Regions from separate parts of the Enterocloster sp. HCN-30185 genome, predicted to be linked through region 1. Evidence: predicted binding sites of a transcription regulator. Region 1 holds the regulator's gene; each other region holds the start of a gene.

Region 1 (3,214 bases):
ATTGCCGGAAAAAACAGTGGCGGTGCCATTGTCCAGCTCGATGACCTTTGTAACCACACGGTCCAGGAAATACCGGTCGTGGGCCACGATGATCACGCTTCCTGAATAGCCCTTTAAATAGGTTTCCAGCCATGCAATAGACTCCATATCCAGATGGTTGGTGGGCTCGTCCAGAAGCAGGATATCGGGTTTGGTTAAGAGAAGCTTGCCTAAGGATACACGGGTTTTCTGGCCGCCGGAGAGCGCCTGGATGGGCTTTGAAAATTCATCCTCTGAAAATCCCAGACCCTTTAATACCCCCGTAATTTCACTGCGGCAGGCGTAGCCGTTTTCCAGCTCGAACGCGTGGTTTAAGCGGCTGTATTCGGAAAGCATAGCCTCCAGTTCTTCACCGGAGGCAGATTTCATGGACTGTTCAAGGTTTCGTAGACGCTCCTCCATTTCAAGGATAGGCCGCTTTACCTCTAAAAGAGCGTCATAAATGGTCTCAGCGCCCTCCAGATCCTGATGCTGGGCCAGATATCCGATGGAAGCGCCCTTGGCCCAGGTTACACTTCCCTCATCTGGTGCCAGATCACCGATGATGATCTTTAAAAGAGTGGATTTTCCCGCGCCGTTAATCCCTACGACAGCGGCTTTTTCATGTTCCTCTATATGAAATGAGACCCGTTTGAGGATATGGTTATCTCCAAAGGACCGGCTGATGTTGCTGCATGACAGGATCATTTCAAAACTCCTTTTTTAGCATAAATTCTATGTTTTTTGCATAATATGCACCAATCAGTATAATATAGGAACATATTTTTTTCAAGAACATCCTGAAAGTGATTTGACATTTTTTTAACGCCCGATTATAATAGAAAGCATTAGATTGAATCATATAAGGAGAGGGTGGCACAGGATGGAACGCAAGGAAATATCGAAAGCGGTTATTTCGAGACTGCCCCGCTATTACCGCTATCTGGGGGAGCTGATTGAAGAAGGAGTGGAGCGTATCTCTTCCAATGAACTGAGCAACCGCATGAAGGTTACAGCTTCTCAGATCCGCCAGGATCTGAATAATTTCGGCGGCTTCGGACAGCAGGGCTATGGCTATAATGTAAAATATCTGTACTCGGAAATTGCAAAGATTCTGGGAATCGACCAGCAGCACAATCTGATCATCATCGGAGCCGGAAATCTGGGACAGGCAATCGCCAATTATACAAATTTTGAACGGAGAGGTTTTGTGATCAAAGGGATGTTTGATATCAATCCCAAGCTGATCGGTCTGGTGATCCGCGGGATTGAAATCCGGTCCGTGGACGATCTGGAAAGCTTTATAAAAGAGAATGAGATCCAGATCGCGGCTCTTACCATACCAAAGACAAAGGCTCCCGAGATTGCGGATCGTCTGGTAGCAGCAGGAATCAAGGCAATCTGGAATTTCGCCCATACGGATCTTGTTGTACCGGAGGATGTAGTTGTGGAAAATGTGCATCTGTCTGAAAGTCTGATGCGGCTGTCCTACCGGGTATGCAGTATGCTGGACCGGGATGAAAAAAACGAACGCACAGGAAGCAAGTAGGATGATACTGGGAGTTGGAACCGATCTGATCGAAATAAAGCGCATGGAAAAGGCCTGCAGGAGGCCTCATTTTGTCGCTCGCACATTTACGGAGACGGAAAGCCGGCAAGCGAAGGGGTCTGCCTCTAAGCTGGCCGGCTCTTTTGCTGTGAAGGAGGCCGTGGCAAAGATGTTCGGCACCGGGTTCCGGGGATTTATGCCCGGAGATATCGAGGTGCTTCGGGATGAGCTTGGAAAACCCTATGTCAATCTTTACGGCGGCGCTAAAAAGCGATCTGAGGAAATGGGGCTGACACAGATCCATGTGTCTATCTCCAATACAGAGGATTTTGCCATGGCATTTGCAGTGGGCGAAAAGGAAACGTCCGCAGAGAGGAGAACATGATATGAGAACCCTTCTGACAGGTAGAAAGATGAAAGCAGTGGATCATTACACCATCCATGAGGTCGGGATTCCTTCCCTGGTTTTAATGGAGCGGGCAGCTTTGGCGGTCGCAGACTGCGCATTAAAGGCAGCCCGAGCATTTGCCGCACACAGTCCGGTCTGGGCGCTGTGCGGTGTGGGAAATAATGGAGCGGATGCAGCGGCGGCAGCCCGGATGGTTTATTTAAAAGGACTTCCTGCAGTTATTTTTCTGGCCAGTTCAGAGGAAAAGGCGACAGAAGAATTAAAGCTCCAGCTTTCCATTGCCAGGAAGCTGGGGATACCTGTAAAAAAATGGGAACTTATGAAAGAGGAAGCAGAAAACTGCGGGATTCTTTTCGACGGCCTTTTCGGTGTGGGATTAAGCCGGGAAATCCAGGGAGAATACAGAGCCTGTATGGAGCTTGCAGCAGAGATTCTTAAAGGGAATGGAAAAACAAAGCCATGGTGCATTGCTGTCGATATTCCTTCCGGGATCCATTCCGGTACGGGAGCGGTGATGGGGATTGCTCTGAAAGCAGATGAAACCGTAGCCTTTGGCTGGGAGAAGATTGGAACTGCCGTATATCCGGGAAGGGACTATGCGGGAAATGTTACGGTTGCAGACATCGGTTTTCCTGAGGAGGCCTTAAGGGCAGAGCCGGAAGAGGAGGATCCGATCTCTATGGCGTATGCCTGCGAGGAAAGCGATTTAAACCGGGTACCGGAGCGGAAAGCCTATTCAAATAAAGGGACCTTTGGCCGCGTGCTGATCGCAGCAGGCTCTAAAAACATGAGCGGAGCAGCTTATCTTAGCGCTCTTGGAGCCTACAGGGCCGGAGCTGGACTTGTAAAAATCCTGACCGTGGAAGAAAACAGGACGGTTTTACAGACCCTTCTTCCGGAAGCCATTATTTCTTCTTATCGTCCGGAAGAGCTTTTAGGCGGGAGAGAGGATTTTAAGGAACGGATCGAGGCTGAGATGAACTGGGCAGATGTGGTGGTTTTAGGCCCTGGTCTTGGAAGCGAGCCTTATGTGGAATATCTGGTAGAGGATATCCTTACAAGCGCCTTTGTGCCTGTGATCATTGATGCGGACGGCTTAAATACCATTGCATCTCACCCCTATCTGACCTCCTACTATACGGAAAATATTGTGATCACTCCCCATTTGGGGGAAATGGCGCGGCTTACAAGCCAGAAAATCAGTGAAATTCAGGCCGATCTTCCGGCTGCGGCATTTT
Region 2 (3,214 bases), on a different contig from region 1:
TATCTGAGTTTGCCAGACTTTCCGGCGTGACAAAGATCGTGATCGGAAGAAGCATGGCGGAGCGCAGGCATCTGTTTGGAAAGCCGCCTCTGACGGAAAAGCTCATTACCAATGCTCCCAATATGGATATCTATATTATTCCCTGTCAGATGGCGGAAAACCGCAAGTTCAGCCGCAAAAACTGGCAGAGCGCTCTTGTATTATCTGTTGGAGATATGATAAAGAGTGTTTTGGGACTGGCAGCGGCAAGTTTCATCGGTATCCTGTTTGAACATTTGGGCTTTGATGAGGCTAATATTATTACTGTTTATGTGCTTGCAGTATTGATTATATCTGTGGTGATCCGCAATCAGATCTACAGCCTGATAGCGTCGATTGTCAGTGTTTTAGTATTTAATTTTCTGTTTACAGATCCCAAATATTCGCTGATGGCTTATGACAGAGGCTATCCAGTGACTTTTTTTGTGATGTTTATTGCGGCTTTCCTTACGGGGACGTTAGCTTCCCGGATGAAAAACGGTTCCAGACAGCTGGCCCATGTGGCTTTTCGGACCCGGGTGCTGTTTGAGACGAACCAGCTTTTACAGCAGAAAAAGACCCGGACTGAGATTGTATCTGCCACGGCCCACCAGCTGATGAAGCTTTTAAACCGGGATATCATTTTTTATCTGGCAAAGGACGGGAAGCTGGGAGAAGCTCAGGTATTCCGGATAGAGGGAACGGACATACCGGAGGATTATGTATCGGAAGAGGAAAAAAAGGCCGCCCAGTGGGCGTTTGACAATAACCGCCATGCGGGTGCCACCACCAGAATCCTGTCCCATGCAAGCTGTCTGTATCTGGCGGTGCGGATTAACGACGCGGTATACGGAGTAGTGGGAATTGTCATAAAGAAGCATCCGCTTGCCATGTTTGAAAACAGTATTCTCCTTTCAATTTTAGGTGAATGTGCCCTTGCGCTTGAAAATGAAAAAAATGCATGGGAGAAGCAGGAGGCTGCCGTCCTGGCAAAAAACGAGCAGCTTCGCTCCCAGCTTTTAAGGGCTATTTCCCATGATCTGCGTACCCCGCTGACCTCGATTTCCGGTAATGCGAGCAATCTTTTATCCAACGGCCCCTCCTTTGACGAGGCCACCAGACAGAGCCTGTATCAGGACATTTATGACGACGCCATGTGGCTGATCAATCTGGTGGAAAACCTTCTTTCCGTCACCCGGCTGGAGGAAGGGAGGCTGAACTTAAATATGTCTGCGGAACTGGTGGACGAGGTGATAAAAGAGGCGCTTAATCATGTGGACCGGAAATGCACGGAGCATATTCTTACGGAACGCTGTGAGGACGAACTCCTTTTGGCAAAAATGGATGCCAAGCTGATCGTCCAGGTGGTGATTAACCTGGTAAATAATGCCATCAAGTATACAGAGCCCGGTTCCCATATTTCGGTTGAAGCAAAACAGGAGGGAAAATGGGCGGTGATTTCCGTGGCCGATGACGGACCCGGCGTTCCGGATGAAAATAAAGAGAAGCTTTTTGAAATGTTTTACAGCGGGGCCAACCGGATCGTGGACAGCCGCAGAAGCCTGGGGCTGGGGCTTTCCCTGTGCAAATCCATTGTAAATGCCCATGGAGGCACCATTTCTATACGCGATAATGAGCCTCATGGGGCCGTGTTTACTTTTACGCTTCCCGTAGAAGAGGTACAGCTGACAGAATAAACCGGAAAAAATGTGTATTTTTGATGATACAAGGCGATTGTATGCTTAAAAAGGCTTGCAATCGCCTTTATCCATGCCTATAATATGTTTGATAAAAAATAGACAAGTGAGGATACAGAATATGAGAGGAGTAGAGACCAGGATCCAGGAGATCCGTCACAGAATTTTCCGTGAGGTTGCCCGCATGGCTTATCACACCGAATGGCCGGTGGACAAGCGGATCGAGGAGCTTCCCTACAAGATCATTCCCGGCGAAGTTGGGAATTTCCGCAACGATGTATTTTTAGAGCGCGCCATTGTAGGAGAACGTCTTCGTCTTGCCATGGGTCTTCCCAGCCGCAGTGCAGCAGAGCATGCGCCTCTTTCCGATAACATAGAAGCAGCCGATAAGGCGGAGACCTATTATACGCCGCCGCTGATCAATGTGATCAAGTTTGCCTGCAATGCCTGCAAGGAAAAACGTGTTATGGTAACAGACGGCTGCCAGGGCTGTCTGGCCCATCCCTGCGTGGAGGTCTGTCCCAAGGATGCCATTCATTTAGACCGTACCAACGGCCGTTCCCATATTGATGAGGACAAGTGCATTAAGTGCGGCAAGTGTGCAACCGTATGTTCCTATAAGGCGATCATCATTCAGGAGCGCCCCTGCGCCGCTGCCTGCGGAATGGACGCCATCCGCAGCGACGCAAACGGCAAGGCGGACATTGATTACGAAAAGTGCGTGTCATGCGGACAGTGCCTTGTAAACTGCCCCTTTGGAGCCATTGCAGATAAGTCCCAGATCTTTCAGGTCATCCGCTCCATCCAGTCCGGAGAAAAGGTGTATGCTGCCGTTGCTCCGGCCTTTGTAGGCCAGTTCGGTCCGAAGGTAACACCGGGAAAGGTTCGTGCGGCGATGAAGGCCCTGGGCTTTACGGATGTATTTGAGGTAGCGATCGGAGCGGATCTGTGTGCGACCCAGGAGGCCATTGACTTTTTGGAGGAGGTACCAGAAAAGCTTCCGTTTATGGCAACTTCCTGCTGTCCGGCCTGGTCTGTGATGGCAAAGAAGCTGTTCCCGGAGTACGCTAACTGCATTTCCATGGCATTGACCCCTATGGTTCTGACCGCCAGACTGATCAAGAGAGAGCACCCGGATGCCAAGATCGTATTTATCGGCCCCTGCGCGGCAAAGAAGCTGGAAGCGATGAGAAAATCTGTCCGCAGCGAGGTGGATTTTGTCCTGACCTTTGAAGAAATGGATGGAATCTTTGATGCAAAGCATGTGGATATTGAGAATATCGAAGAGGATCCAGAGGGCGTAAATGACGCTTCCACAGACGGAAGAAACTTTGCTGTGGCAGGCGGCGTGGCCAAGTCCGTAGCCGATGTGATCCATGCAAAATATCCGGATAAGGAAGTAAAGATCGCCAATGCAGAAGGCTTAAAGGAATGCCGTCAGCTTCTTAAGATGGCAACTCTTGGAAAGTACAACGGTTATCTGTTAGAGGGTATGGCCT
Region 3 (3,214 bases), on a different contig from region 1:
GAGGTTTCGGATATTAACCTGGTAGAGCTGGTTCAGCAGACAAACGGTGAGTTTGAAGAGCGTTTTGCTCTGCGCCGTCTGGAGCTGATCCAGACGCTGCCGGAGGAGATCATTATGATCCGGGCAGATGGAAGGCGCCTGTGGAGAGTTCTGGAAAATCTGTATACGAATGCCTTTAAATATGCCCAGGAGGGCAGCCGCGTCTATGTAGACGTAAGAGAAGAGGGAGATAAGGCCGTATTTACGATCAAGAATATTTCTGAAAAGCCTTTGAATATCAGTCCGGATGAGCTTACAGAGCGATTTGTACGGGGCGATGTGGCAAGAACCACAGAAGGCAGCGGATTGGGACTTTCCATTGCAAGAAGCTTAACACAGCTTCAGAAGGGAGAGTTTATCATCAGTATTGACGGCGATCTGTTTAAAGCCCAGGTAGCTTTTCCTGTGGAACGGCGGGAGAGGAAGGCGGAACGAATAGCGGAGGAAATACCGTCTGATTCCAGCGAATGGGAAGATACATAAAGAAAAAGGCTCTCCGAAATCAGCTTCGGAGGGCCTTTTTGAACCCTAAATAATGTGATATGTAAGATCGGTCTACTGTTTACTGATACTCAAATACATTGATCCAGCTCTCTAAGAGCTCCTTTTCCTCAGGACGCTTATAGGCCAGCTGAGCTGCGGCTACTACAGGGAGCCAGCCCTGCACATAGCGTTTTTCTGTACCGGTTTTTTCGCAGAACAGATCCATGTACAGCTCCGCTCTTTTGCGGTCCTTTAAGCTTAACAGAAGGTAGGTTCTCGCCACATCGGCGCTGGCATTTCCCTGGGAAGCATGTACCCAGTCAATGACATACCATTTGCCATCATCACCTACGATGATGTTGGATGGATTGAAATCGCCGTGGCAGAGCTTGGTATGCTTGGGCATTCCGTCCAGTCTGGTCATCAGCTCATAGCGTGTGCTGTCGTCCAGCTGCTCCACGGATTTGAGGGCGCGGATGGTTTTTTCCTTCAGTTTGTTTAACAGAGGGCAGGCCTGCTTATGGATCAGAAGGTGGAGATCCACCATGCCTTCCATGTATTCTTCCAGCTTGTCCGGATTTTCATCCATTAACTGCTGTAAGGTCTTTCCCTCTACGTATTCCTTCAGGATGGACCATTTTCCATCAACAACAGAAACCCCCAGGATCTTAGGAACGTTGAGCGCCTCGATATCCTCCACCCGCGCGTTGCACAGGGCTTCATTCAGAACCTCGGCTTTCGGGAATCCATCACAGAATTCCTTGATGGCAGTGCTGCCGTCACGATAAACGGTTTTCTTTTCACTTGTGAAAACTAATTCTCTTGCCATAATCATACTCTCCTTCCACACATTATATACGGTACTGCGCCGGTTTCCCGCCGCACTGTACTTATTCTACTACAAGGGCGGTAAAAAGTACATACTAAATTTGATAAATTTTTAACGTACTTTTAGGAAATACACTGGTAACAATTCCCTTTTACTTAAAATCGGAAGATGGCCGTACCATAAGCGGGGAGAGGATAGGCCACAGAATAGGGCTTTCCATCGCATTCTCCCTTGACGGATGTGTAGGAAGGACACTGAGAAGCCTTGTAGGCACCGTGTTCATTGTCCAGAAGCAGTGTATATTTACATTTTTTAGGAACTCCTACCCGGTAGTCGGGACGGGCTACGGGTGTGAAATTTATAACAAACAACAGGTTCTTTTTGCCTGTTTCATCTCTGCGGATAAAGCTGAAAATACTTCGGTCTCCGTCGTTGGCATTTACCCATTCAAAACCGTTCCAGTCATTGTCCAGGCGGTACAGACAGGGATATTTTTTATAAATGTGAAGCAGATCACGGACATATTCCTGAAGCTTTCTGTGGCTGTCTTCATCTGCCAGATGCCAGTCCAGAGCCACCTTTTCATCCCATTCATGCCACTGGCCGAAATCCTGTCCCATAAAGAGCAGCTTTTTGCCCGGATGGCCCAGCATAAAGGTATATCCGGCTTTCAGGTTGGAAAACTTGTCTTCTCCCAGACCGGGCATTTTGTTGATCATGGAGCATTTTAAATGAACTACCTCGTCATGGGACAATACCAGGATATAATTTTCGCTGTTAAAATAAGTCAGGCTGAAGGTCATCCGGTTGTGGTTATATTTGCGGAAATAGGGATCCAGCTTCATGTACTCCAAAAAATCGTGCATCCAGCCCATGTTCCACTTAAAGGTAAAGCCCAGTCCGTCCTGCTCCGGATGCTTTGTCACATTGGGCCAGGCGGTAGATTCTTCCGCAATCATCAGTACGCCGAGATTGCGTCCCTGAACGACAGTATTTAAGTGCTTGAAAAACTCAATGGCCTCCAGATTCTGGTTTCCGCCGTAGATATTGGGTACCCACTGTCCGTCCTGGCGGCCATAGTCCAGATAGAGCATGGAAGCAACTGCATCCACTCTCAAACCGTCCACATGGTACTGCTCCACCCAGTAAAGGGCATTGCTGATGAGGAAGTCCTTGACCTCGTTTTTTCCGTAATCAAAAACCTTTGTGCCCCAGTCCGGATGTTCGCCCTTGCGCGGATCTTCATATTCATAGAGGGGATGGCCGTCAAAATCAGCCAGTCCGTGGGCGTCCTTTGGAAAATGGGCGGGTACCCAGTCCAAAATGACGCCGATACCATTTTTATGGAGATAATTTACAAAATACATGAAGTCTTTTGGCGAGCCATATCGGGAGGTAGGAGCAAAATATCCGGTTACCTGATAGCCCCAGGAGCCGTCATAGGGATGTTCCGCAATTCCCATAAGCTCTACATGGGTGTATCCCATTTCCTTCACATAGGCAGCCAGCTCATGGGCGGCCTCGATATATGTATAGCAGCCATCCTTTTCCGGGCGGTTCTTTTTACGCCAGGAGCCCAGATGAACTTCATAGATGCTCATGGGCTGCTTTTCAGGGTCTTTCTGAGCCCGCTTGGTGATCCAGTCTGTATCTGCCCAGGAAAAGCCGGAGAGGTCGGCTGTTACAGAAGCGGTGCCGGGTCTGTATTCTGCGCTGAAAGCAAAGGGATCGGCCTTATAAAGGATTTTTCCCGTATCGGTAGTAATGGCAAATTTGTAGAGTTCACCTGTTTTCATACCTGGGTTAAAGTATTCCCAGATTCCCATATCAGAGATTTTTTTCATGGGATTGGCATCAGGGTTC
Region 4 (3,214 bases), on a different contig from region 1:
CTTTGCATCCCACTCTGCTGCATCTGCATAGGTATCTCTTGGATCCAGGATTTTGGGATCTACGCCGGGAAGCTCAGTAGGTACTTCAAAGTTGAAGTATGGGATGGTCTTGGTAGGAGCATTCTTGATATCACCGTTTAGGATAGCGTCAATGATGCCGCGGGTATCCTTAATAGAGATACGCTTTCCGGTACCATTCCATCCGGTATTTACAAGATAAGCCTTTGCGCCGCTCTTTTCCATTCTCTTAACCAGCTCTTCTGCATACTTGGTAGGATGCAGCTCTAAGAATGCCTGGCCAAAGCATGCAGAGAAGGTAGGAGTCGGCTCGGTGATGCCGCGCTCTGTACCTGCAAGTTTTGCTGTAAAGCCGGACAGGAAGTAATACTGTGTCTGCTCAGGAGTAAGAACAGATACTGGAGGCAGTACGCCGAATGCATCTGCGGACAGGAAAATTACATTCTTCGCTGCCGGAGCAGAGGAAACGGGACGTACAATATTCTCAATATGATTGATCGGATAAGATACACGGGTATTCTCGGTTACGCTGTCATCTGCGAAATCGATCTTGCCCTCTGCATCCAGAGTAACGTTTTCAAGCAGAGCATCACGGCGAATGGCATTATAAATGTCCGGCTCAGACTCTTTGTCCAGGTTGATAACCTTGGCATAGCAGCCACCCTCAAAGTTAAATACGCCGTTGTCATCCCAGCCATGCTCGTCATCACCGATCAAAAGACGCTTAGGATCGGTAGACAGAGTGGTCTTTCCGGTACCGGACAGGCCGAAGAAGATAGCGGTGTTCTCGCCGTTCATATCTGTATTTGCGGAGCAGTGCATGGAAGCGATGCCTTTCAGAGGCAGGTAGTAGTTCATCATGGAGAACATACCCTTCTTCATCTCACCGCCATACCAGGTGTTAATGATAACCTGCTCACGGCTGGTAATGTTGAACATAGCAGCTGTCTCAGAATTTAAGCCCAGCTCCTTATAGTTCTCTACCTTTGCCTTGGAAGCATTGTAAACAACGAAATCAGGCTCAAAATTCTCTAATTCCTCAGCAGTTGGCTGAATAAACATATTAGTAACAAAGTGTGCCTGCCAAGCTACTTCTACGATGAAGCGGATTGCCATGCGGGTATCCTTGTTTGCGCCGCAGAATGCATCTACAACGTAAAGCTTCTTATTGGACAGCTCCTTTAACGCAATCTCCTTGCAGGCCTTCCATGCTTCCTCAGATGCAGGATGATTGTCATTCTTGTACTCATCAGAAGTCCACCATACAGTATCTTTGGAGTTCTCATCTACCACGATGAATTTGTCTTTTGGAGAACGGCCGGTGTAGATACCAGTCATAACGTTAACTGCGCCTAATTCACTGACCTGTCCTTTCTCGTAACCTTCCAGCTCGGGTCTGGTTTCTTCTTCAAATAACAGCTCATAAGAAGGATTGTGTACGATCTCAGTTGTTCCGGTAATGCCATACTTGCTTAAATTGATCTCTGCCATACTACATTAACCTCTTTTCTTTCCTGTGATATGATGTGAAATGATGTAAATGTGAATGTCTGGTTTATAAAACCAAATTCAAGTCTATTATCTCACTTTATTGTTAAAAAGTCAACAATTCCATTTTAACAAAATTCTAATTTTTACAGAAAATGGTACAGATATGACAAATACCGGCCCCCTGGACAATGTCCAAACGGCCGGTACCTTATTCTAGTGAATGAGACAGTACACTAGTCTTCTTTAATTTTTACAATTACCTTCTTAATAGGGGCAGGTTCACCGTCTGCTGCCTTTGGCTTGTGTGCATCCCATGGATGGAAGATCATGTACTGACCTGCCTTTACAACTGCCTGAAGGCCGGGAACCGTGTTCTCATAAAACGTTACATCTTTATCCGGATTGTAAGGAGTCTTTACCTCCATCTCATGTGTCGGAGCATAGGTCATAACCTCACTCCCCTCGATCACATACTGGATATCGGTGTAATGCTCGTGAGACTCATACTTTGCCTCTTCCCACGGAATCGTAGTGTAGGAGGTCACATTGGCATATACATTGGTTCCGTCGATCTCATGCTTTCCAGCCTCTAATGCTGCCAGATCCGTGTTCATAAGAAAATCAACGGCCTTTGCGTATCTTCCCTCAATTCCCAGATTGCGGTAAAAATTCAAATTTTTCTTTTCATCAAAAATCATGATTCCAGTCTCCTTTGCCTTCTGTATTGGACAGTTTCCCGTCACTTCACAGTATACGCCAAAGGATGCGGAAACTCAACCCTTTTTGAGTCTTTTCTATGGGCGGTTATCTGAAAAATTCATGACCGTCATGTGCAAAGAGATAGGTAAGACTGGAATCAAACCAGGAAGCCTGTTTTCCCGAAGCCCTGCGGTTCATAAAGTAAATAGCCCCGTTTGAGTAATCCTCTCCATCCAGGGCGCGGTCTACGCAGCGGATGGTATCCGGCGTCACCTTTACGGTGTTGATCCTGCCATTTGATACGGGCTGGAACTGGTTTCTCTGGTATACAACCCCTTTTACCGTATTGGGGAACCGCTTGGAAAGGACACGGTTAATGATCACATCTGCCACCAGAATCTTCCCCTTATCATCACAGATGCCTGCTTCGGCCTGTACAATACGCAGCAGGATCTGGTAATCCTCGTCTGAAATCCGGATCCGTCTGGCGGCCCGCCGCTCCTCCTCAGCCTTTCTTCTGGCTTCCTCTTCTTCCTTCTCTTTTAAAATCTGCTTCTGCAGCGCCTCAATCTCTGTCTGGGCTGCTGCCTCTCTTCTCTGTTTCTCCCGGACATCCTGTTCCAGCAGCGCGCCTGCCAGATGCTGGCCTTCACTGTCTGTATTTAAAAGTCCAAATTGTATTTTTGCTTCCGTAACAAAGCTGCTTCCTCCAGATACCACTTCCTCTTCCGGTTCTTCCGGCTCCTCTGCGCTTTCCTGGATCCTGGGCGCAGCCATGGCATTTCTACCGCTTCCGCCAAATCCGTTTGCACCGAAGGTTACAATGGCAATGACTACAGCCCCTGCCATCACAACAGAAGAAGTGCGGTACTGTTCTTTTTTGACCTTAACTGCAAGCGCCTTTACAAAGAGAACGACCGACTGAAGGAATGAATGCAATGTAAGCATACATACTCCTCTTTTCTTTCCTGGGATCTGTCTGATCCCATGTGTCAACAAGTTGCTT

The links. The regulator Rex, encoded in region 1, represses fermentation and respiration genes when NADH is low (regulators of the CRP and FNR family bind a similar motif). The targets are predictions, from matches to a motif close to ATTGTTAANTANTTAACAAT.
Region 2: a site for Rex is predicted at 1,803-1,822, ahead of WKT10_RS10675 (4Fe-4S dicluster domain-containing protein). Genes of this name have one in related genera too.
Region 3: a site for Rex is predicted at 1,451-1,470, ahead of WKT10_RS13230 (phosphotransferase family protein). Genes of this name have one in related genera too.
Region 4: a site for Rex is predicted at 1,609-1,628, ahead of pckA (phosphoenolpyruvate carboxykinase (ATP)). Genes of this name have one in related genera too.

What each region holds. Positions count from the first base shown of each region.
Region 1 covers NZ_JBBKBT010000004.1:248,709-251,922, reverse strand. The annotation lists gene abc-f (ribosomal protection-like ABC-F family protein) at 1-726, opposite strand, end outside; gene WKT10_RS07010 (redox-sensing transcriptional repressor Rex) at 902-1,567, shown strand; gene acpS (holo-ACP synthase) at 1,569-1,952, shown strand; gene WKT10_RS07000 (NAD(P)H-hydrate dehydratase) at 1,954-3,214, shown strand, end outside.
Region 2 covers NZ_JBBKBT010000009.1:39,019-42,232, reverse strand. The annotation lists gene WKT10_RS10680 (ATP-binding protein) at 1-1,715, shown strand, start outside; gene WKT10_RS10675 (4Fe-4S dicluster domain-containing protein) at 1,837-3,214, shown strand, end outside.
Region 3 covers NZ_JBBKBT010000014.1:57,024-60,237, forward strand. The annotation lists gene WKT10_RS13225 (sensor histidine kinase) at 1-522, shown strand, start outside; gene WKT10_RS13230 (phosphotransferase family protein) at 602-1,351, opposite strand; gene glgB (1,4-alpha-glucan branching protein GlgB) at 1,507-3,214, opposite strand, start outside.
Region 4 covers NZ_JBBKBT010000002.1:119,881-123,094, reverse strand. The annotation lists gene pckA (phosphoenolpyruvate carboxykinase (ATP)) at 1-1,509, opposite strand, end outside; gene WKT10_RS02890 (YhcH/YjgK/YiaL family protein) at 1,743-2,207, opposite strand; gene WKT10_RS02885 (cell wall hydrolase) at 2,314-3,156, opposite strand.